DNA from 4 places in the Rahnella sp. PAMC25617 genome. Region 4 is predicted to be linked to each of the others. Evidence: predicted binding sites of a transcription regulator. Region 4 holds the regulator's gene; each other region holds the start of a gene.

Region 1 (5,406 bases), 110 kb from region 4:
TCCGGCCGCCTCCTTGTGCGCGCAGGTGTGGCAAAACGGCGCGGATAAGCTGGATAGAACCCACCAGATTGGTGGCGATCTGTCTTTCGATTTGCCCGTCACTGACTTCTTCACCTGCGCCAAACAGGCCGTAACCGGCATTACTGACCACCACATCTATACGTCCGGCTTTGGCAAATGCAGCGCCGACGGCGGTTCGGATAGCCGATGTATCGGTGATATCGAGCATGAGGATTTGCAGCCGATCTCCATAACTTGCCAGCAAGTCGTCAAGCGCGCCCGGTTTGCGTAATGTGGCGATCACCCTGTCGCCGCGCAGAAGCAGCTGCCCGGTGAGCAGGCGTCCGAGGCCGGTGGATGTTCCGGTAATAAACCATGTCTTTGTCATTCTCAAATTCCTCAATTACAGACGTTGCCAGACATTCAGGGTAGGGCAATACTATTGGTGCGTTAATACCCAATAAACTGCATGAACAGGTGAACATTAACCACCAATGAACACGCCATCCATGAACAAACCGACTCTGGCAGAACTCCGGGCCTTTATGGCTATCGCCGAACACGGGAGTTTCCGCCGCGCCGCCGATCTTTTGGGCATCACGCGATCGTCGCTCAGCCACGTTATGCGCGGGCTGGAAGATCGCCTTGGCGCACGCCTTTTGCACCGCACTACGCGCAGTGTGTCGCTGACTGAAACGGGCGAACGCTTGCTGAAACGCATCGATCCGCTAATGAGCGGGCTGGATGCCGCGCTGGAGGATGTCGCGGGTGAGCAGGGGCGACTGACCGGTGAACTGCGCATTAACGGCAGCGAAGGCGCTATCCGCCTGTTGTTGCGGAATATTGTGCCAGAGTTCATGACGCGTTATCCCGGTGTGACGCTGGATCTGGTGGCGGAAGGAAAGCTGGTGGATATTGTCGGGCAGGGTTTTGATGCGGGGATCCGGCTGGGAGAAGCGGTTCCACGGGACATGATCGCTGTGCGGCTCAGCCCCGATTTACGATTTCTGGCCGTAGCATCACCGGATTATCTTGCTGTGTATCCGGCCCCTGAAACGCCGGATGACCTTGCTCGTCATCAGTGTTTGCGGCAGCGTCTGCCCAGCGGCAAACGCTATCGTTGGGAATTTCAAAAACGCGCAGAGGAAGTGGCAATTGATGTGCCCGGAAATCTGACGCTGGACAATACACAACTGATGGTTGAGGCCGCAGAGGACGGGCTGGGGATTGCGTATGTTCCGGAAGATTATGCGCGGGTAGCGCTGAAAGAGGGGCGCTTAATCGCGGTGCTGGAAGACTGGTGTCCGCCTGTCCCTGGTTTGTTTCTGTATTTCTCGGGAAACCGTCATGTACCTGCGGCTTTGCGGGCATTGATCGAAATGGTCCGGGAGAAAAGCGGTTAAGCACCGCTTTCCATACCGGATATTTTCATCAGTCCTGACGCAACACCTGATGACCGTGGGCGATCAGCGCGTCAGTGACTTTACGCATCATGCGGCTTTCGGGCGCAAAACGGTGCCAGTAAAGCATACGGCGCTGGAACAGGCCGGGTGTCAGGTCGATCAGTTCGCCGCTTTCCAGTTCTTTCTCGATTTGCAGATGCGGGATCATGCAGCAGGTGGTGCCCTGACGGGCCAGCTGCACGAAGGCTTCCGACGAGTTAACGATGTGGCACGGCACGCTGCCCGGCGACAAATCGAAGTTCTGTTGCAGGAACGCCTGATGCATATCGTCCAGATGGTCAAACGCCACTGCAGGCGCTTTCAGCAAAGCAGAGCGTGTCACGCCGTTCGGGAAGTAGCGATCCGCAAAGGGCCTGGAGCCGACAAACAGATAGTCGAGCGCACCCAGCTGATCCACCAGACAACTCGGCAGCGGCTGTGGCTGAATACTCACCGCACCGACCACTTCGCCGCGACGCAGACGTTCCTGCGTGCGAGTTTCATCTTCCACCTGCAAATTTAGACGGATAGGTGAATCGACCAGCACCGATTTCAGCGCCGGTAACAACCATGTCGCCAGACTGTCGGCGTTCACCGCCAGCGAAAGCAGCAGCGGCGTATCATTGCTTTCATTATTGCTGTCACTGCCCAGCCACTCTTCTTCCAGCAATTCCACCTGATGCAGTAATGCCAGTAATTTCTGACCCTGCTCGGTCGGACGAGGCGGCACGGTACGCACCAGCAAAGGCTGGCCGAACAAATTTTCCAGTTGTTTAATGCGCTGAGAGACCGCCGATTGAGTGATGCAAAGCTTCTGTGCGGCGCGCTCAAAACCGCGCTCGCGGATCACCGCGTCCAGTGCCTGCAGCGTTCTATAGTCCGGGCGTTTCATCGGAGTTCTGTCCCTTAGATTTAATTTTATCCGAACACTATGCCACAGATTGTCAGGATTTGTGGTGAGGAAAATCTTTGTGTTTGCTGCACAATTGCACTTAATAAGTGTGATCTGGCTGCGGTGATGTTTATCCATATTGGCGGGACATGCTTTATAATCACCGGCACTATTCGTTACATCGAATCATTCACGCCACTTTCGTGTTATCAGACAGAGAAGCCATTATGACGCAGGAAGAATTGAAAAAAGCAGTTGGCTGGGCCGCACTGGATTACGTCACGCCGGGCACCATTGTCGGTGTCGGTACCGGATCTACCGCCGCACATTTCATTGACGCACTGGGTTCCATCAAAGGCCAGATTGAAGGCGCGGTTTCCAGCTCAGACGCCTCTACCGCAAAACTGAAAAGCTTAGGCATCCACGTTTTCGACAGCAACGAAGTGGACTCGCTGGATGTGTATGTTGATGGCGCGGATGAAATCAACGGCGCAATGCAGATGATCAAAGGCGGCGGTGCAGCGCTGACCCGCGAAAAAATCATTGCGGCGATTGCCAAAAAATTCATCTGTATCGTGGATGCTTCCAAGCAGGTTGATGTGCTGGGTAAATTCCCGCTGCCGGTAGAAGTGATCCCGATGGCCCGCTCTTATGTCGCGCGTGAACTGGTGAAACTCGGTGGCCTGCCGGAGTACCGTCAGAATGTCCTGACCGACAACGGCAACGTGATCCTCGACGTGCATAACCTGAGCATTATGGATGCCATCGCGCTGGAAAATAAGATCAACGGGATCGCCGGTGTCGTGACCGTCGGCCTGTTTGCTAACCGTGGTGCTGACGTGGCGCTGGTCGGGACTTCTGAAGGCGTTAAAACTGTTAAGCTGAAATAATCCAGCGATAAGCAGAAGATCTGGCTGCTCAGATAAAAGCAGCCAGACACACTCCTGTCATAACACAATGTTATGAAGATGATAATTTTCTGGCTGAATCATCTTTTCTTCAAAAGCCTTAATTTGGTGACTTATGTCACATTCCTGAAATTCTCCTCCTGAACGTCTGGCTCCATAAAATCTAACCAGCACGAAATGCTGAAAACCCTCTGGCGAGGTGAGCCTTCTGCTGCCTGTCAGGCTATCGTTTGTATTGATGATGGCGGATTTTTTGTTATGTTGACTGTGAGCAGTCACCTAGCAGTTCGATTTCAGCCAGAAAAATATAGGGTCGGGAAATGGCAAAAGTATCACTTGAGAAAGACAAGATTAAATTTTTGTTAGTGGAAGGCGTCCACCAAAGTGCGGTTGATACACTCCGCGCCGCGGGCTACACCAATATTGAATTTCACAAAGGTGCTTTAGATACGGAGTCGCTGAAAGAATCGATCCGTGATGCGCACTTTGTTGGACTCCGATCGCGTACTCAGCTGACTGAAGAAGTGTTCCAGGCAGCCGAAAAACTGGTGGCTGTTGGGTGTTTCTGTATCGGGACCAATCAGGTTGACCTGAAAGCGGCGACCCGTCGCGGTATTCCGGTCTTCAATGCACCGTTCTCCAATACCCGTTCGGTTGCCGAAATGGTGTTGGGCGAAATGCTGCTGATGATGCGTGGCATTCCTGAAGCTAACGCCAAGGCGCACCGCGGTATCTGGAACAAACTGGCTGTCGGCTCGTTTGAAGCGCGCGGTAAACGTCTGGGTATCATCGGTTACGGCCACATTGGTACGCAGCTGGGGATTCTGGCGGAAAGCCTGGGGATGCGCGTCTTCTATTATGACATCGAAAGCAAACTGCCTTTAGGCAACGCGCAGCCAATTGCCACACTGGAAGAATTGCTCAATACCAGCGACGTCGTCACGCTGCATGTGCCGGAAACAGCAGGAACCAAAGACATGATTTCTGAAGTGCAGCTGGCGCAGATGAAGCCGGGCGCACTGCTGATCAACGCCTCACGTGGTACGGTCATCGACATTCCTGCGCTGTGCAATGCGCTGCGTAACAAACATCTTTCCGGTGCGGCTATCGACGTCTTCCCGGAAGAACCGGCGACTAACAGCGACCCGTTCAATTCTCCGCTGTGTGAATTCGACAACGTATTGCTGACGCCGCACATCGGCGGTTCGACAATGGAAGCGCAGGAAGGTATCGGTCTGGAAGTCGCAGGCAAACTGGCGAAGTACTCTGACAATGGTTCAACGCTGTCAGCGGTTAACTTCCCTGAAGCCTCTCTGCCGGCGCATACCGAGAAAGCCAGCCGTCTGCTGCATATCCACGAAAATCGTCCGGGTGTGCTGACCAGCATCAACCAGATTTTTGCGGAACAGGGTATCAACATTGCTGCGCAGTACCTGCAAACCAGCCCTGAAATCGGTTATGTGGTGATTGATGCAGAAACGGATATCAATACGCTGACTACCGCGCTGCAACTGATGAAGGCCATTCCGGGCACCATCCGCGCACGTTTGCTGTACTGATTACATCAGTCGTAAATATTAAAGCCGCCGAAAGGCGGTTTTTTGCTTTCTGGTTTCAGAGAAATAAAGAAGGGATATCAGGAAAGTGAAGAATGTCGGGAGGGGATCTTACCGGGATGACTAATCATTCAGAAGTTAAAAGCACTCAGAAGTAAAAAGCATTCAGAAGTAAAAGGAGAGGGCGACCAGACCACAAAGGATCAATGATGACAGGGTGATTTCAAACTGGTAGCGGCGCAGTGTCATCTGTCAGTACCTCAGAATAAAAACCGGAGAAAAAAACACCCGGCGAGCCGGGTGTTAAATTAACAGTCTTGATAAGAGTGAGCAGTAATACTCACGAAGACTTCTTCGTTACTTCTTATGCTGCTGGCGTTGCTTTTGCAGCCGGAGCAGCTTTCTTAGCATGTTTCACGTGTTTTTTAGCAGCCTGAGCTTTCTGAGCTACCGGAGCAGCTTTCTTGGCATGTTTCACGTGTTTTTTAGCAGCCTGGGCTTTCTGAGCTACCGGTGCAGCTTTCTTGGCATGTTTCACGTGTTTTTTAGCAGCCTGGGCTTTCTGAGCTACTGGTGCAGCTTTCTTAGCATGTTTCACGTGTTTTTTG
Region 2 (5,406 bases), on a different contig from region 4:
CCGGCAACAGCGCCATCGACCGCATCCTGCAACTGATCGAAGAAGCCGATGAACGCCGTGCGCCAATCGAGCGTTTCCTCGATACTTTCAGCCGCTATTACACACCGGTCATTATGCTGATGGCGCTGCTGGTGATTGTCGTTCCGCCGCTGGCAATGGGACTGTCGTGGGAAACCTGGATTTACCGCGGGCTGACTTTATTGCTGATTGGTTGCCCGTGCGCCCTGGTAATTTCAACGCCGGCAGCGATCACCTCCGGGCTGGCCGCGGCGACGCGTCAGGGCGCTTTAATCAAAGGCGGTGCAGCGCTGGAACAACTGGCGCTGATTCAAACCGTAGCGCTGGATAAAACCGGCACACTGACCGAAGGCAAGCCCGAAGTCACTGACGTTTTAATCCTGAACGGTGCCAGTGAAGGCGAAGTGTTAAGTCTGGCCTCGGCGGTGGAAGAAGGTTCGCATCACCCGCTGGCACAGGCGATTTTAGCCCGTGCAAAAATCAGTAATCCGTTACCGCTCACGGCGCAGGATCGCCGCGCGCTGGCCGGTTCAGGCGTGGAAGGTCTCGTTTCAGGTCGCAAAATTCAGGTACTGGCACCAAAAAGCGTGACTGAAAACAGTCTGACAGCGGAAACCCTTACGCAAATTACTGACTGGGAATCCACCGGAAAAACCGTGGTGGTAGTGTTGCAGGAAAATAATGCGATCGGGCTGATTGCCATGCAGGATCGTCTGCGTGATGACGCGGCAGAGGCGTTGCAGAAACTTAAAGCACTCGGCGTTTCAGCAGTGATGCTGACCGGTGACAATCCGCGGGCTGCGAAAACCATCGCTGACCGGCTGGGCATTGATTTCCGCGCCGGTTTACTGCCTGCGGATAAAGTCTCGGCGGTCACCGCGCTGAATGCGCAAAAACCGGTGGCAATGGTCGGTGATGGCATTAACGATGCGCCGGCGATGAAAGCCGCGACTATCGGTATTGCGATGGGAAGCGGAACGGACGTCGCGCTGGAAACGGCGGATGCCGCACTGACGCACAACCGTCTGAGCGGGCTGGCGCAGATGATCAGCCTGTCACGCGCCACCCGGGCAAATATCCGTCAGAACATCACGATCGCGCTGGGGCTGAAAGCGATTTTCCTGGTCACCACGCTGATGGGGCTGACCGGATTGTGGCTGGCCGTGCTGGCGGACTCCGGCGCAACGGCGCTGGTCACCGCCAATGCGCTAAGGCTGTTGCGCAATAAATCGAAATAAGCTTAATCGATGCGAACGTAATCGCAGCAGACAAGACTCAGGGCTGAGCTATCAGCCCTGTTTTTCGACTAAACCTTTGCACAATAAATAGCGATACGGCTGAGCTTCGGTATCCGATGCCAGCAGCGTATGTTCCATAAAACGGCAGAAACCGGGAATATCGCGGGTCGTTGCCGGATCATCGGCGATGATCAACAGCGTTTCGCCATCTTTCATGGTGCGTACCGCTTTGCGAACCATCATCACAGGTTCCGGGCAACGCAGGCCGAGCGCATCAAGCTGATGGTCGGGATTGATAAAGGGATCGGTCATTTCGTGTCTCAACATCTTTGGGCGCGGCAAAGCCTGATAGTTTAACCCGCTGGATTTCCCGCGCAACTGACACGGCTCACTGCGCTAAAATTAACCGTCGGATCTGTTGCGCAAACGGTGTGCAAACAGGTACTATGCGCGCCGCAAACCGCTAACGCCCCTGCGACAGCTTCAAGAACGCAGGGTATTTGGGTTCCCTCACCCCAATTTGTTCATAAAAAAAGGTCATATATATGTACTCCTTTACTGCTCAGCAGCGGTTTTCCGCGCTGATATGGCTTTCGCTATTCCACATTGCCATCATCACTTCCAGTAACTATCTGGTTCAGTTACCCGTCTCCATTTTTGGTTTCCATACCACCTGGGGCGCGTTCACCTTCCCGTTCATTTTTCTGGCTACTGACCTGACCGTCCGTATATTCGGCGCGCCGCTGGCACGACGGATTATACTTTCCGTGATGGTGCCTGCGCTGGCGATTTCCTATGTCATCTCGGCGTTATTCTTTGAAGCGCAATGGCAGGGAGCAGAAGCACTCAGCAGCCTGAATATCATGGTCGCGCGTATCGCCACCGCCAGTTTTATGGCGTATGTGCTGGGGCAAATTCTTGACGTTCACGTGTTTAACCGCCTGCGTCAGAATCGCCGCTGGTGGATAGCGCCGGTGGCCTCAATGTTCCTCGGCAATATCAGCGATACCCTGTCCTTCTTCTTTATCGCTTTCTACAAAAGTACCGATGCTTTTATGGCGCAGCACTGGGTGGAAATCGCGATGGTGGATTACACATTCAAGGTGCTGATCTGCCTGGTATTCTTCCTGCCGATGTACGGCATGCTGCTGAATATGCTGCTTAAGCGTTTATCCGCGCAGGGAAATAACCCGCATTCTGCCGTCCGCGTGCACTAAACTGTGAGCGGGGAAGACACAAATCGCGCCATAATCTGACTTGCTTTTGTGGCCTGAATAGGTTGCCATAAAGGCTGTTAAGTCAACATGTAAGCCTGGTTAACAGGCCACTTAAGGAAGCCCGATGCGTAATATCGCGAAAATGATGGGAATGGCAGTACTGATCGCTGGTCTGGCTGCGTGTGACGGTAAAACTACCGATGCACCTGCCGCAGATAAAGGTGCGCCAGCGGCCTCAGCAACGGCAGCGACCGTACCGGTCAGCCTGCTGGAAGGTAAAGTCACCTTCTCCCTGCCGCAGGGAATGAGCGACCAGAGCGGTAAGCTGGGCACTCAGGCAAACAATATGCATGTGTACGCTGACAGCACCGGTCAGAAAGCCGTGATTGTGATCCTGGGTGATAACACCACCGAATCGCTGGATGTTCTGGCGGGTCGTTTACAGGATCAGCAAAAAGCTCGTGATACCAATCTGCAGGTTGTGACCAATAAATCTATTCAGGTCAATGGCCAGACGCTGCAACAACTGGATACCGTGATCACTTCTGCGGGTCAGAAAGCTTACTCCTCCATCGTACTGGGCAAAGTAGACAGCCATTTGCTGACCCTGCAAATCACCCTGCCAGCGGATAATCAGCAGCAGGCGCAGACCGATGCAGAAACCATTATCAACACCCTGAAAATTCAATAAATTCAGAGGTATTAAAAATATCAGGCGGGGCTCAGGCTCCGCCTTTTTTTATGCTGTTACTGCCACTCAAAAAATTCACTTTATAAGCGGAACAGATAACGTTTTATTACTTTCAATGAAGTACAGTGATATAGAACAGAGAGTAACTGATAGTATTGTTATATATATTAACCAGTACACATCATAAAATGGAATAATTAACTTAAGGAATAAGTTATGTACCATAGTGATTTCATTATTAATAAGTTGCATTAGGCATAACAACGTCCATTTGCCTTGGATTCAATATTCATACCAGCTTCAGCCAGAAAATTAGCAAGGTGTCCGCACTTGCCGCTGCCGGAATAGGCTTATACGGATACGTACAGGAAGCCGCAGAGAGTGCAGAACGTTTGCAGGTTCTTAGCCCCGCGTATTATTACGCGTTGTATATGCGAAAATTAGAAATGATGTATTTTTTAGTTGAACCTGTTTATATGAAAGCCCGCTCATTTAGCACGAATCTTACATCAGATGATGAAGTCGCAAAAACAATAATTGATATGGTAAAGTGAATGTCATGATCGATTTTTTAAAGCGGTGGTTTAAACATCAACTGTCTTATTTTTTCTGGACTTACATTCCATTAATTATAACTGTGATTTTCGGTGTATTTATGGTGAGTTTTTTTCCTGACATCGCGATACAGTCAATTGGGGTGTTTTTCCTGTTGATGTTAGTTTTCGTTTTTTTATTCTCACGGTAAATTTCATGCAATCTAATTATATAAGTCTTTTGAAACGTCAAAGACCTGCCAGGCGGGGCTCAGTCTCCGCTTTTTTTGTCTTATGCTGTTACTCAATCTCACAAACCCGCCTCCGCTGTAATAAAAATGTAACATTTCCGTCATAAATCACAGTTCGTTTGTGCGCGAATAGCTAAAATGATGTTCGTTTTGGAACACACCGGCTTCGCCATTTCGTCCGTGGCTCACGATGAGTCCCACCTGATTTATGCCATCGGAGGCATTTATGCTCAGTATCTTTAAACCCGCGCCCCACAAAGCTCCTGTTGATGAGGCCCACGTCGATCCGCTCTACCGCCGTCTCCGCTGGCAAATCTTTATGGGGATATTCTTCGGGTATGCGGCCTACTATCTGGTGCGCAAAAATTTCGCGCTGGCCATGCCTTATCTGATTGATCAGGGCTTTTCCCGTGGAGATCTCGGTTTTGCGCTGTCCGGGATTTCCATTGCTTACGGCATATCAAAATTCATTATGGGGTCAGTGTCTGACCGCTCGAATCCGCGTGTTTTCCTGCCCGCAGGTTTAATTCTGGCTGCTGCAGTGATGTTGTTTATGGGCTTCGTGCCGTGGGCAACATCGAGCATTGCCATCATGTTTGTGTTGCTGTTCCTCTGCGGCTGGTTCCAGGGAATGGGCTGGCCGCCGTGCGGTCGCACCATGGTTCACTGGTGGTCGCAGAAAGAACGCGGCGGCGTGGTGTCGGTATGGAACTGCGCGCATAACGTCGGTGGGGGTATTCCTCCGCTGCTGTTCCTGCTGGGCATGGCGTGGTTTAACGACTGGCATGCGGCGCTGTATATGCCAGCCTTCGGCGCGATCCTGCTGGCGGTATTTGCCTTCATGACCATGCGCGATACGCCGCAATCCTGCGGCCTGCCGCCGATTGAAGAATACAAAAACGATTACCCGCCGGACTATGTGAAAGAGTCTGCCGAGCAGGAACTGACGGCGAAACAGATTTTCATGCAGTACATTTTGCCGAACAAATTGCTGTGGTATATCGCGCTGGCTAACGTTTTTGTTTATCTGCTGCGCTACGGGATCCTGGACTGGTCACCGACTTACCTGAAAGAAGTGAAGCATTTTGCGCTGGATAAATCCTCGTGGGCGTATTTCCTTTATGAATACGCAGGGATCCCCGGCACGCTGCTGTGCGGCTGGATGTCGGACAAAGTGTTTAAAGGCAACCGCGGCGCGACCGGCGTGTTCTTCATGGTGCTGGTGACTATCGCAACCGTCGTTTACTGGCTAAATCCGGTCGGCAATCCGGGCATTGATATGGCCTGTATGATCACCATCGGCTTCCTGATTTACGGGCCTGTGATGTTGATTGGTTTACATGCGCTGGAACTGGCACCGAAAAAAGCGGCCGGAACCGCGGCAGGTTTTACCGGGCTGTTTGGTTATCTGGGCGGCTCGGTCGCGGCCAGCGCCATTGTCGGCTATACCGTGGATTA
Region 3 (5,406 bases), on a different contig from region 4:
GCCAGCCGGCGACGCTGTTCACACCGGCGACCGTGACTGACCGCCATGATGGCAAAATCGGCCATCTCGACGGACTCAATCTCAGCCGCGCCTGGTGTCAGCGTTCGCTGGCGTCGGCATTACCTGCCGGTGATCCGCGTGCTGCACTGTTGCGCCAGACCGCCGAAGCCCATTTGCACAGCGCGTTGGATCACCTCGACAGCACCTATATGGGCGAACACTGGCTGGCGACTTTCGCGCTGTTAGCCCTCGAAGCCTGACTGTCCTTTCCTCCGTTCAGCGCACAATACCGCGAGCTGAACGGAGGAAAAATTCATTGAAGTGGCACAGCAACGGATATTCAACACTCAGACGCCCGATCTCCAGTCTCACTTTTTCGACCGCCGCCTGCTGGTGATAAAGCAGGTCATACAGATAATGGATCACCTCGCGCACAGCGGGTTCTGCCTGCCTGAATGCTCCGGCCTGTTCATTAATCCCCTGCGGCGACGCGCGGTTTCCGCCCGCCTGAACATAAGGCGGCACATCCTGCACAACGCAGGATCCGGCCAGCAAGCGGACTCCCGTACCAATAATGCAAAACTGATGCACCGCGCACATAGCTTCAATGCAGGTGTCATCTCCCAGCACAACGTGTCCGGCCAGTCCGCTGTTCTCGCCCATAAACGTGGCATTCCCTACCAGACAGTCATGGCCGATATGCACACCGCGCTCGAAAGTATTGTCATCACCGATACGGGTCAGTCCCCCGCCCTGTGCGGTTCCCCGATGCAATGTTGCGTGGCGGCCGATCCTGTTGCGGTTGCCGATTTCAAGCCCGGCAGCTTCTCCGGCATATTTCAGATCCTGACTGATTTCGCCAATCGAAGAGCCCATGCCGATCTGGTTATCTGACCCGATTTTCGTATTGCCGTTGATGACCGTATGCGAAGAAATAATTGTTCCTTCACCAATTTGCACACCGGCGGAAATAATACAAAAAGGCCCGATAACCACCCGCGGGCCGATAATGACACCAGATTCAATGATACTGCTGGCCGCGATGGTGGCCGAAGATGAAATCAACACAAACGTCCTTCTGACAGCCGGTAAGCCGCCAGTGGTGAATTAAACGTGTCAGGAGTAATCAGAGAAGGTCAAAATGAGCGGAAGGAACGCACTCAGAAAGGCTTAAACGAAACGGTTTAGATTAAACAACGCTCCGCTATACCGCACAGGATAAGGGTTTCGGAGGGGAAAACAGGTGAACTATATTTTATTTATTTTCTGAACCTTTTCTAAAAACCCATCACGTAAAACATTTATGACACTCCCGTTAAGGCTTTCTTAAGCTTGAATTAATATGATTCCTGCCATCCATTCCTGCACGTTATGTTTGCCTCGCATTACGTTGGCTTTTTCACCCCTTTTGGGAGTTTGCATTGCGCTACTTATTGCCAAAAATCAGCTATTTCAAGCTGACCTTGCTCTTAACGCTGTACTTCACTTTTGTGGTTAACTTGCCGATTCTGCTGCATTTTTATCGCATTCTCCATGCGTTGCCCGCTTATAACCTGGCTTTTGCCCTGAGCATTCCTGTCGCACTGTTTGCTGCGCTGAACTTTGTGTTCACCCCTTTTAGCGTCCGGCCGTTGCTTAAGCCCTTCTTCATCATTGTGCTGCCGGTCAGCGCCCTCGCCAGTTTTGCGATGATGACCTTTCAGGTCGTATTTGACCGAAGCATGATTGAAAACATTATCGAGACGCAATCGTCTGAGGCGACGTCGTATCTCAATCTGAAGGTGGTGCTGTGGTTTGTGTTTACCGGCATCCTGCCCGCTATTCTGTTATTCGTAACGCCGGTAAGCTATGAAAAGACCCGCCTGCGCCGTCTCGGTGTGCGTCTGCTGTCGATGGTGATTTCACTGATGGTAGTGGCGTCAATCGCCGGTGTTTTCTATAAAGATTATGCGTCTGTGGGGCGTAACAACCGCACGCTCAATCTGGAAATCGTCCCGACTAACTATCTGTACAGCGCTTTCCAGTACATGAATCACCGTTATTTCACGCCGAAAATGCCGTTCCAGACGATTGGCAACGATGCAAAACTGGTGCAGCAAACAGGCCAGAAACCGAATCTGGTCTTCCTGGTCGTGGGTGAAACCGCGCGGGCGCAAAACCAGTCGTGGAATGGTTATGGCAAACCGACTAACCAGTACACGCAGGCCATTGCGGATGTGGTGAGTTTCAGCAAAATGACGTCATGCGGCACGGCGACGGCGATTTCCGTGCCGTGTATGTTCTCGAATATGAAACGCACCAGCTACGACGCTAACCGCGCCCGAAACAGCGAAGGCTTGCTGGATATCTTGCATAAAGCTGGCGTTTCCGTTTTCTGGAAAGATAACGACGAAGGCTGTAAAGGTGTCTGTGACCGCGTGCCAAACGTCATTATCCCGACTAAAAATGACGGCAAATATTGCGACGGCGACACCTGCTACGACATGGCGCTGATGCAAAATATCGATGAGGATATTAAAAACGACGGAAAAAACACCCTGATTGCCCTGCACCTGATTGGCAGTCACGGGCCGACGTATTCCAGACGTTATCCGCCGGAATTCCGCAAGTTCACACCTGACTGTCCGCGCAGCGACATTGAAAACTGTACGCAGGAACAGCTGGTGAATACCTACGATAACACCCTGCTCTACACCGATTATCTGGTGTCACAGGTCATTGAAAAAGCGAAGCAGTATCAGGACAAATACAATGTGGCGGTGATTTACCTTTCTGATCACGGTGAATCGCTGGGCGAAAACGGTCTGTATCTGCACGGCACGCCTTACAGCGTGGCACCTGCGCAGCAGACACATGTTCCGATGCTGTTCTGGCTTTCCGATAATTATGCGAAAGCGCAGGGAATCGACATGCAATGCCTGAAAGACAATGCGGCGGACAAAGAGGTCTCACAGGACAATCTGTTCCACACCGTGCTCAGCGCGATGAATGTACAGACGTCAGAACGTGACCCTCAGCTCGATATTCTTGCCGCCTGTAAAGCCTCCCGCTGACCGGGACAGCGTTATGAAACGGTTTGCTGCCGGATTTCACGGCAGCAAACTGCACTCCTGCAGAATACTTTTCGCCAGCGCACTGACCGTTTGATCATAGCGCTGCGTTTCATCATCCAGCACCATATACAGCGACGTTTGCCTGACGGTTCTGGCTGACAACATCAGGCGGCTGAGCAATCCGTTTTTCAGCGCGTTATCCACGCTTTCCAGCGGCAGCCAGCCGTAACCAACGCCCACCGTAATTGCTTCAAGCGCCGCACCGACCGTGGTGAATGTCCACTGTGCCACCGTGCCTGCCGGATGTTTATCTTCCGGCGGCGCGTGACGGTCAGCGACGCTGATCAGCGGGAAACGCGCCAGATCCTGAGCGGTCAGCGGAGCAGGCAAAGACAACAGCGGATGATCGCTTTTCGCCACCGGAACAAAGTCCACATCCAGCAGAAAACGTCCATGGATTGCGTTTTCAGGCGCGAGCGTGGTGATGTACAAATCGGCCGATTGTTCACTGAGTTGTGCAAGGCTTTCCCCGCGTAAAATCTCAGTCAGATGCACCCGTGTATCCGGGAATTGCGACTGAAAGTGTTTAAGTGCGCGGAACAGTCTGTTTTTGGGAAACACGCTGTCGACCACCAGACTCAGCTCTGTGCGCACGCCGTCTTTCAGCCCGGCAGCCCGATGTTCAAGCTGTAAAAATGCCGATATCAGCGGTGTTGCCTGCGCCAGTAAAGCGCGCCCCTGTTCGGTCAGCGTCGCCTTTCTGCCGTTAATTTCCAGCAAGGGTAAACCGATGCGTTCCTGTAACCCGCTCAGGGCATAACTGACCGAGGACTGACTGCGGTTGAGCACCGTTGCCGCCTGCGCGTAACTGCCCTGTTCAATCACCGTTTGTAACACCACCCATTGCTCCAGAGTGGTTCTTGGCAACGCCATATCGTCATCCTGTCAGAATAAAACACATCTATATTTTAGATGATTTTCATCTGAAATCAGCGTTTTTTTATCAGTTTTTTAAGATGTAATATTCTTCTCAACGAAACGAAATGTTTCATTCCAATACTGAGTTAAGGAGAATTACCATGAGCACATTTGATAAACATGACCTGAGTGGTTTCGTTGGCAAACATGTGGTTTATACCTACGACAACGGCTGGAATTATGAAATCTACGTCAAAAACGCGCAGACTCTGGATTACCGTATTCACAGCGGGCTGGTCGGCAACCGTTGGGTGAAAGATCAGAAAGCGTATATCGTGCGGGTAGCATCTGATGTGTACAAAATTTCCTGGACTGAACCGACCGGGACTGACGTCAGCCTGATTGTGAATCTGGGCGATAACGTGTTCCACGGCACCATTTTCTTCCCACGCTGGGTGATGAATAATCCGGAAAAAACCGTCTGCTTCCAGAACGACCACATTCCGCTGATGAATTCTTATCGTGATGCGGGACCGGCGTATCCGACTGAAGTGATCGATGAATTCGCGACCATCACCTTCGTGCGTGATTGCGGTGCGGATAATGACACTGTGATCGACTGCGCAGCGAGCGAACTGCCAGCCAACTTCCCGGATAATCTGCGTTAATCACGCAGTTCTGCAATACCAATAAAAAACCGCAGCCCGTTCATTCAGGCTGCGGTTTTTCATTATTGAAACGGAAAACAATGGAAATCAGCGTGACAGCGTTTTCAGCAATGCCGCGTTAAATTTTTCCGGCTCTTCCATCTGCGGAGCATGGCCGAGGCCTTTAAATTCGATCAGTTTCGCATGAGGGATCAGTTTCGCGACCTGTTTGCCCAGCACGTTGTAATGACCGATTTTGGCTTTTACCGCAGGCGGCGCGATGTCGCTGCCAATCGCTGTGGTATCGGCAGTGCCGATCATCAGCGTGGTCGGCACGCGCAGGTTTTTGAATTCGTAAAAGACCGGTTGCGTGAAAATCATGTCGTAAATCAGCGCTGAGTTCCAGGCCACCAGTTTATGCCCCGGCCCGTTATTCAGCCCTGCCAGCATATCGACCCAGCGGTCGTATTCCGGTTTCCACTTATTCACGTAATAGGTTTTGAGTTCATACTGTTTAATGCTGTCCGCCGAGGTTTTCAGCTCACGGTCGTACCACTGATCCACGGTACGATAAGGCACGCCCTTGGCTTTCCAGTCTTCCAGACCAATCGGGTTCACCAGCACCAGTTTCGATACTTCCGGTGCAAACATCAGGCTGTATCGCGTCGCCAGCATACCGCCGGTAGAATGCCCGACAATCACGGCTTTGGTTATTTTCAGGCTTTTCAGCAACTCATGGGTATTGGTCGCCAGTTGCTGAAAACTGTACTGGTAATGGGAGGGTTTGG
Region 4 (5,406 bases):
GCGCCAGTTGTTGTTGCAGATTTTCTTTGCGTTGCTGAAGCTGCTGACGGAGTGCGTCATCCAGCAGCGCCAGTTTCACCGCGGCTTCATTGGCAAATCCGCTGGCACTCAGCGCCTGTTGCCACGCCTGCTCCGCCTGCGTCAGTTGTTCTGTTGCCTGCAACTGTTGCTGTTGCGTGCTCGCCAGTTGCCCGGCCAGCTGATCGCGCTGTTCCTGCGCTTTTTGCAATGCGGTTTGCGCGTCACTGACCGCTTTTTCTGCCGCCTGTTGTTGCTGATGTAAGTGCTCGCGAACCTGCGCCACCTGGCGGTTGCCGAACAGTTCAAGGCGTTGAGCAGTCAGTTCTGAAAGGTTTTTTTCGCCTTCTGCAAACAACTTTTGCAGCCGTTCGACGTCTTGCTGAGATTTCGCCTGCGTCTCTTCCAGCCGGGTAACGCGTTCGGTCAGCAATGCGCTTTGCTGCTGCACTTTCTGCTGCGCGTTCAGTGCGTCATTCAGGGCATCTTTCGCCTGTTGCAGCGCCCGGGCCAGCTGTTCGTGCTGGCTAATCAGCGCCTGCGATTGTTGTTCTTCTTCATCGCGGGCAGTCAGCCATTGAGTGATGTCGGCGGTATCATGTAGCGTAAACGTCAGGTTCAGCGGTGCGCTGAGCTGTTGCCAGTTTGCGGTATGCGCATTCAGTTGCTGCTGGTCTTGCTCCAGCTGGATTTGCAGCCGCGTTTGCTGTTCTTTCAGACTTTTAATTTTTGTTGCCAGTTCGATACCGCTGGCTTTTACCGCATCGAACTCCAGTTGCATTTTCTCGAGGCGCTGCGCCGTTTCAGAAGGTTTGACCTCCTGATAATGTTCAATCGCCGGATGCGATGTGGAACCGCACAGCGGGCAGGCTTTGCCGCTTTGCAGATTCGCACGTTCGGCTTCGAGGCTGACGATCAGCATTTCCTGTTTATGCAGTGCCTTAACGTCGTTGAGATGCTCCAGCTGTTTCTGACATTGCAGGCGGATGGTGCCCAGACGCTGTTCTTCTTCAGCCAGTTGCGTCTGATACTGAACGAAATCTTTTTGCTGTTGCTGCACGCGCTGATTCAGCTGCGGGAAAATTTGCGCGAGTGAAAACAGCTGTTGCCGCACCGGACGCAGCTGCGTGAGTTCGGATTGTCGTTTCTGCAATGCTGCCAGCGGGTGCTGTTTTTCCAGCTCAGTCAGACGCTGTTGCGCAGTGTTGAGTGCGCCGGTCAGCGCGGTCTGGCGGGTCGTATGCTGGCGGCTTTCTTCGTCCAGCTTCTGTCGTTCGGCGGTCATTTGCACCAGCGTCGCGTTATGCTCACTGACAAGTTTCTGCACATCAGTGACAGACTGCTGTGTTTCAGTCAGTGATTTACGCAAACGGGTGATTTCGCCATCCAGCGGCAGGATTTTTTCTTCGATCAGCGTTTGGGTCTGACGCTGTTCTTCCGCCTGTTTCTGACGTGCCGTTTGCGACTGCTCCACAGCCAGATTCAGCGGCGTCATTTGCGCGATTTGCTGTTCCTGCTGCTGCGTCAGGTGCGCCAGTTGCTGCTGAAGACGTTGCGATTCATCCTGACAACGCTGGCGATCGTTGAGCAACGGACGCAGTTTTTCTGCCGGTTCGCTGCGCGCCAGTTGCTGTAACTGCGGCGCGGCGGCCAGATTTTCCTGCTCGGCGGCGGTCAGTTGTTGCTGAGATTGCTGCTGTTTTTGCTGCACCTGCTGCCACTGTTGCAGCCAGTTCAGATCCTGCTGGCGCTGTTGCGCCTGCTGACTGAGCGTGATTTCCTGCGCGTTCAGTTCAGCAAGTTGTGCTTCAAGCGTCTGGCGCTGTTCTTCGCTGAGCAGTTCGATCCCGGCCATGCGCTGGTGCAGACCATCAAGCGTTATCCGCGCTTCTTTATGTTGCTCAAATACTCGCTCAGACAGCAGCCCGTAAATTTCGGTGCCGGTCAGTTCCTCCAGCAGTTCGGCGCGGTCATTGGCATCGGCATTCAGGAATGCGGCAAATTGCCCCTGAGACAGCATCATGGATTTGGTGAAGCGACCGAAATCCAGCCCGGTCAGTGTGGCGATGGCATCGAGTTTATCGCGCACTTTATCGGCCAGAATTTTGCCGTCGGCCAGCAATGCCAGCTCTACTTTCGGTGCCTGCAGATTGCCGTCCGGCGAGTTTTTGGCGCGGCGCTGACTCCAGAACGCGCGATAACCGACGCCTTTGACTTCAAACTCCACTTCGGCCAGCGATTCGGCGGTGTGGCGCGTCATCAGCTCGTTCTGGCTTGGCGTGATGTTCAGCCGTGGCGTCTGATGATACAGCGCCAGACAGATGGCATCGAGCAGGGTGGTTTTCCCCGCGCCGGTCGGACCGGTGATGGCGAACAATCCGTTGCTGGCAAAAGGCTCAGCGGTGAAATCAATTTTCCATTCGCCTTCCAGCGAGTTCAGGTTTTTTAAACGCAGGCTGAGAATTTTCATTGTGCGCTGTCCTCCGCATTCTGACCGCTGGTGACCTGTTCAACAACCTGCGCAAACAGCGTGCGCATCCGCGCCTGACGCGGTTCGTCAGGATCCGGTTCCAGTGCCAGCCGTCTTTCAAAGACGTCACTGACGCTCAGTTCGCTGAGTGTCTCTTTTTCCTGTTGCTCAATGCGGTTGATACGCTGTTCTTTACTGCGGCGTAAAAGCACCACTTCTACTGGCAAATCTGCCGTCAGCGCCTGAATGCGGCGCTGAATATCACTGAGATAATCCTGCGTGGCGACTTCAATATCCAGCCACACCGGTTTGGCCGGATCGCCGCCTTCGAACTGCGCCAGTTGTTTTTCGATTTCTGCCAGCGAGCCTTTGATTATCTGCATGGGCTGGAAAACGGGAATTTCCAGCGTGTCGATGGCGTTGAGCGTCGCGCCCTCAAAGTCCAGTAAGTACACACTTTTGGCTTTACTCAGTTCATCAAAACTCAGCGCAATCGGCGAACCGCTGTAACGGATATGTTCGGTTTTGGCGACGCACTGTGCGCGGTGAATATGGCCAAGTGCCACGTAGTCGACCGGCGGAAACGCCTGCGCCGGGAAGGCATCGAGCGTGCCTATATAAATGTCGCGCACGGAATCGGAGGTGCTGACGCCAACCGTGGTCAGATGGCCGGTGGCAATGATCGGTAGCGAAACGCCGAGTTCGTCCCGTTTGGTCTGCGCGGCCTGCCACAATGCGTCATAATGCGCGGCGATGGCTTCCTGTAATGCCAGCTGTTTGTCGCTGCCGGATTGTCCCGCCTGACTGGCGAGCAAATCACGCGGACGTAAAAAGGGTATAGCGCAAAGTACCGCGCCAGGTTTTCCGTCACGCTGGTTGAGCACCAGAATCTGTTCTGAGAGGTTTTCGCCGACGGTCGCAATCACCCGCGTATTCAGGCAGGAAAGCAGCTCACGTGATTCATTAAGCGTGGCGACAGAATCGTGATTCCCGGCCAGTACAATCAGCTGACAGCCGGTTTGTTGCAGTTCGACGACGAAACGGTTGTAAAGCTCTCGGGCATAGCTGGGCGGCGAACCGGTATCGAATATATCGCCTGCCACAATCACGGCATCTACCTGATGTTGCTGCACCTGACCGGTCAGCCAGCGCAAAAATGCCTGATGTTCGGCGGCGCGGCTTTTGGTGAAAAAGTACTGGCCGAGGTGCCAGTCTGACGTGTGGATCAGGCGCATGAGACTCCCGTATGGATCTGGATGACGACAATGGGGCAAAGTATAAACGTCGGCGGGGGACGCTGTCCCCGATAAATCAGACCAATTTCAGCGAGATGGCAGCTGAATAGAAGAAATGTCTCTGTCATATTTGACTGTAATGAACCATCATTTCTATTCATAAATCTGTCACAAAACTGACGCATAATGGCGCCCGCAATCAAATAAAAGATCGCTAACCTATTGGCAGGACCTACGATGGCAAGACGTATACTGGTGGTTGAAGACGAAGCTCCAATCCGTGAAATGGTGTGTTTTGTACTGGAACAGAATGGCTATCAGGCAGTAGAAGCTGAAGATTTTGATTCAGCCGTTGGCCAGCTGGTAGAACCTTACCCTGAACTTATCCTGCTCGACTGGATGTTACCCGGCGGTTCCGGTATTCAGTTTATCAAACATCTCAAACGTGAAGCGCTGACCCGCGAAATTCCGGTGATGATGCTGACCGCCCGCGGTGAAGAAGAAGACAGGGTGCGCGGCCTGGAAGTCGGTGCCGATGATTACATCACCAAACCGTTTTCTCCAAAAGAACTGGTTGCCCGCATTAAAGCCGTGATGCGACGCATCTCGCCAATGGCGGTGGAAGAAGTGATCGACATGCAGGGTTTAAGCCTGGATCCGTCGTCTCACCGTGTGATGGCCAACGAGCAGGCGCTCGATATGGGGCCGACCGAATTTAAATTATTGCACTTCTTTATGACCCACTCCGAACGTGTTTACAGCCGCGAACAGTTGCTCAATAACGTCTGGGGCACTAACGTTTATGTGGAAGATCGCACGGTAGACGTGCATATTCGTCGTTTACGTAAAGCGCTGGAAACCAGTGGACATGACAGAATGATCCAGACTGTTCGTGGAACCGGATACCGTTTTTCAACGCGTTATTGAGTCCCCACAGCGGAGAATCTGTGTGCTAGAACGTTTGTCATGGAAACGATTGGCCGGTGAATTCTTTCTCTTTTGCCTGCCCGCGTTAATCCTCGGTATCTTCGTCGGCCATTTCGGCTGGCTCCTCTTTGCGTCGCTGCTGGCGGCGCTGGGCTGGAATTATTACAACCAGCTCAAACTCTCTCACTGGCTGTGGCTTGACCGCAGCATAACCCCGCCGAATGGCCGCTGGAGCTGGGAGCCTTTGTTTTACGGGCTAAACCAGATGCAGATGCGTAACCGCCGTCGCCGTCGCGAATTAGGTCAGCTCATTAAACGTTTCCGCAGTGGTGCCGAATCATTACCCGATGCGGTGGTACTGACGACGGAAGAGGGCAATATTTTCTGGTGTAACGGGCTGGCGCAAGATTTGCTCGGTTTCCGCTGGCCGGAAGATAACGGACAACACATCTTTAACCTGCTGCGTTATCCCGAGTTTCGTACCTGGATCCAGACCCGTGATTTCAGCCGTGCCCTGAATCTGCAACTCAATAACGAGCATTACGTCGAGTTTCGCGTTATGCCTTATTCCGAAGGGCAATTGCTGATGGTGGCGCGTGATGTTACGCAGATGCGTCAGCTCGAAGGTGCGCGTCGTAACTTCTTCGCTAACGTCAGTCATGAACTGAGAACCCCGCTGACTGTATTGCAGGGATATCTGGAAATGATGGAAGACGCCAAGCTGGAAGAGCCGTTTCGTACCAAAGCGCTGGACAC

The links. The regulator PhoB, encoded in region 4, activates phosphate uptake and scavenging genes when phosphate is short. The targets are predictions, from matches to a motif close to CTGTCATAAAACTGNCNNAT.
Region 1: serA (phosphoglycerate dehydrogenase) is a predicted target of PhoB. The motif match lies at 3,279-3,298, and genes of this name have one in related genera.
Region 2: glpT (glycerol-3-phosphate transporter) is a predicted target of PhoB. The motif match lies at 4,025-4,044, and genes of this name have one in related genera.
Region 3: ACM615_RS11120 (phosphoethanolamine transferase) is a predicted target of PhoB. The motif match lies at 1,291-1,310, and genes of this name have one in related genera.

What each region holds. Positions count from the first base shown of each region.
Region 1 covers NZ_JBOCUM010000006.1:990,498-995,903, reverse strand. The annotation lists gene ACM615_RS10730 (SDR family oxidoreductase) at 1-388, opposite strand, end outside; gene ACM615_RS10725 (LysR family transcriptional regulator) at 510-1,403, shown strand; gene ACM615_RS10720 (LysR family transcriptional regulator ArgP) at 1,432-2,334, opposite strand; gene rpiA (ribose-5-phosphate isomerase RpiA) at 2,562-3,224, shown strand; gene serA (phosphoglycerate dehydrogenase) at 3,563-4,801, shown strand; gene asr (acid resistance repetitive basic protein Asr) at 5,163-5,406, opposite strand, start outside.
Region 2 covers NZ_JBOCUM010000018.1:56,564-61,969, forward strand. The annotation lists gene ACM615_RS21145 (zinc/cadmium/mercury/lead-transporting ATPase) at 1-1,256, shown strand, start outside; gene tusA (sulfurtransferase TusA) at 1,308-1,568, opposite strand; gene ACM615_RS21155 (7-cyano-7-deazaguanine/7-aminomethyl-7-deazaguanine transporter) at 1,802-2,473, shown strand; gene ACM615_RS21160 (DcrB family lipoprotein) at 2,598-3,164, shown strand; gene ACM615_RS21165 (hypothetical protein) at 3,485-3,718, shown strand; gene glpT (glycerol-3-phosphate transporter) at 4,175-5,406, shown strand, end outside.
Region 3 covers NZ_JBOCUM010000007.1:40,180-45,585, forward strand. The annotation lists gene ACM615_RS11110 (DUF2891 domain-containing protein) at 1-260, shown strand, start outside; gene lpxA (acyl-ACP--UDP-N-acetylglucosamine O-acyltransferase) at 277-1,065, opposite strand; gene ACM615_RS11120 (phosphoethanolamine transferase) at 1,422-3,053, shown strand; gene ACM615_RS11125 (LysR family transcriptional regulator) at 3,090-3,986, opposite strand; gene ACM615_RS11130 (phenolic acid decarboxylase) at 4,133-4,639, shown strand; gene ACM615_RS11135 (alpha/beta fold hydrolase) at 4,727-5,406, opposite strand, start outside.
Region 4 covers NZ_JBOCUM010000006.1:882,128-887,533, reverse strand. The annotation lists gene sbcC (exonuclease subunit SbcC) at 1-2,488, opposite strand, end outside; gene sbcD (exonuclease subunit SbcD) at 2,485-3,723, opposite strand; gene phoB (phosphate response regulator transcription factor PhoB) at 3,961-4,650, shown strand; gene phoR (phosphate regulon sensor histidine kinase PhoR) at 4,673-5,406, shown strand, end outside.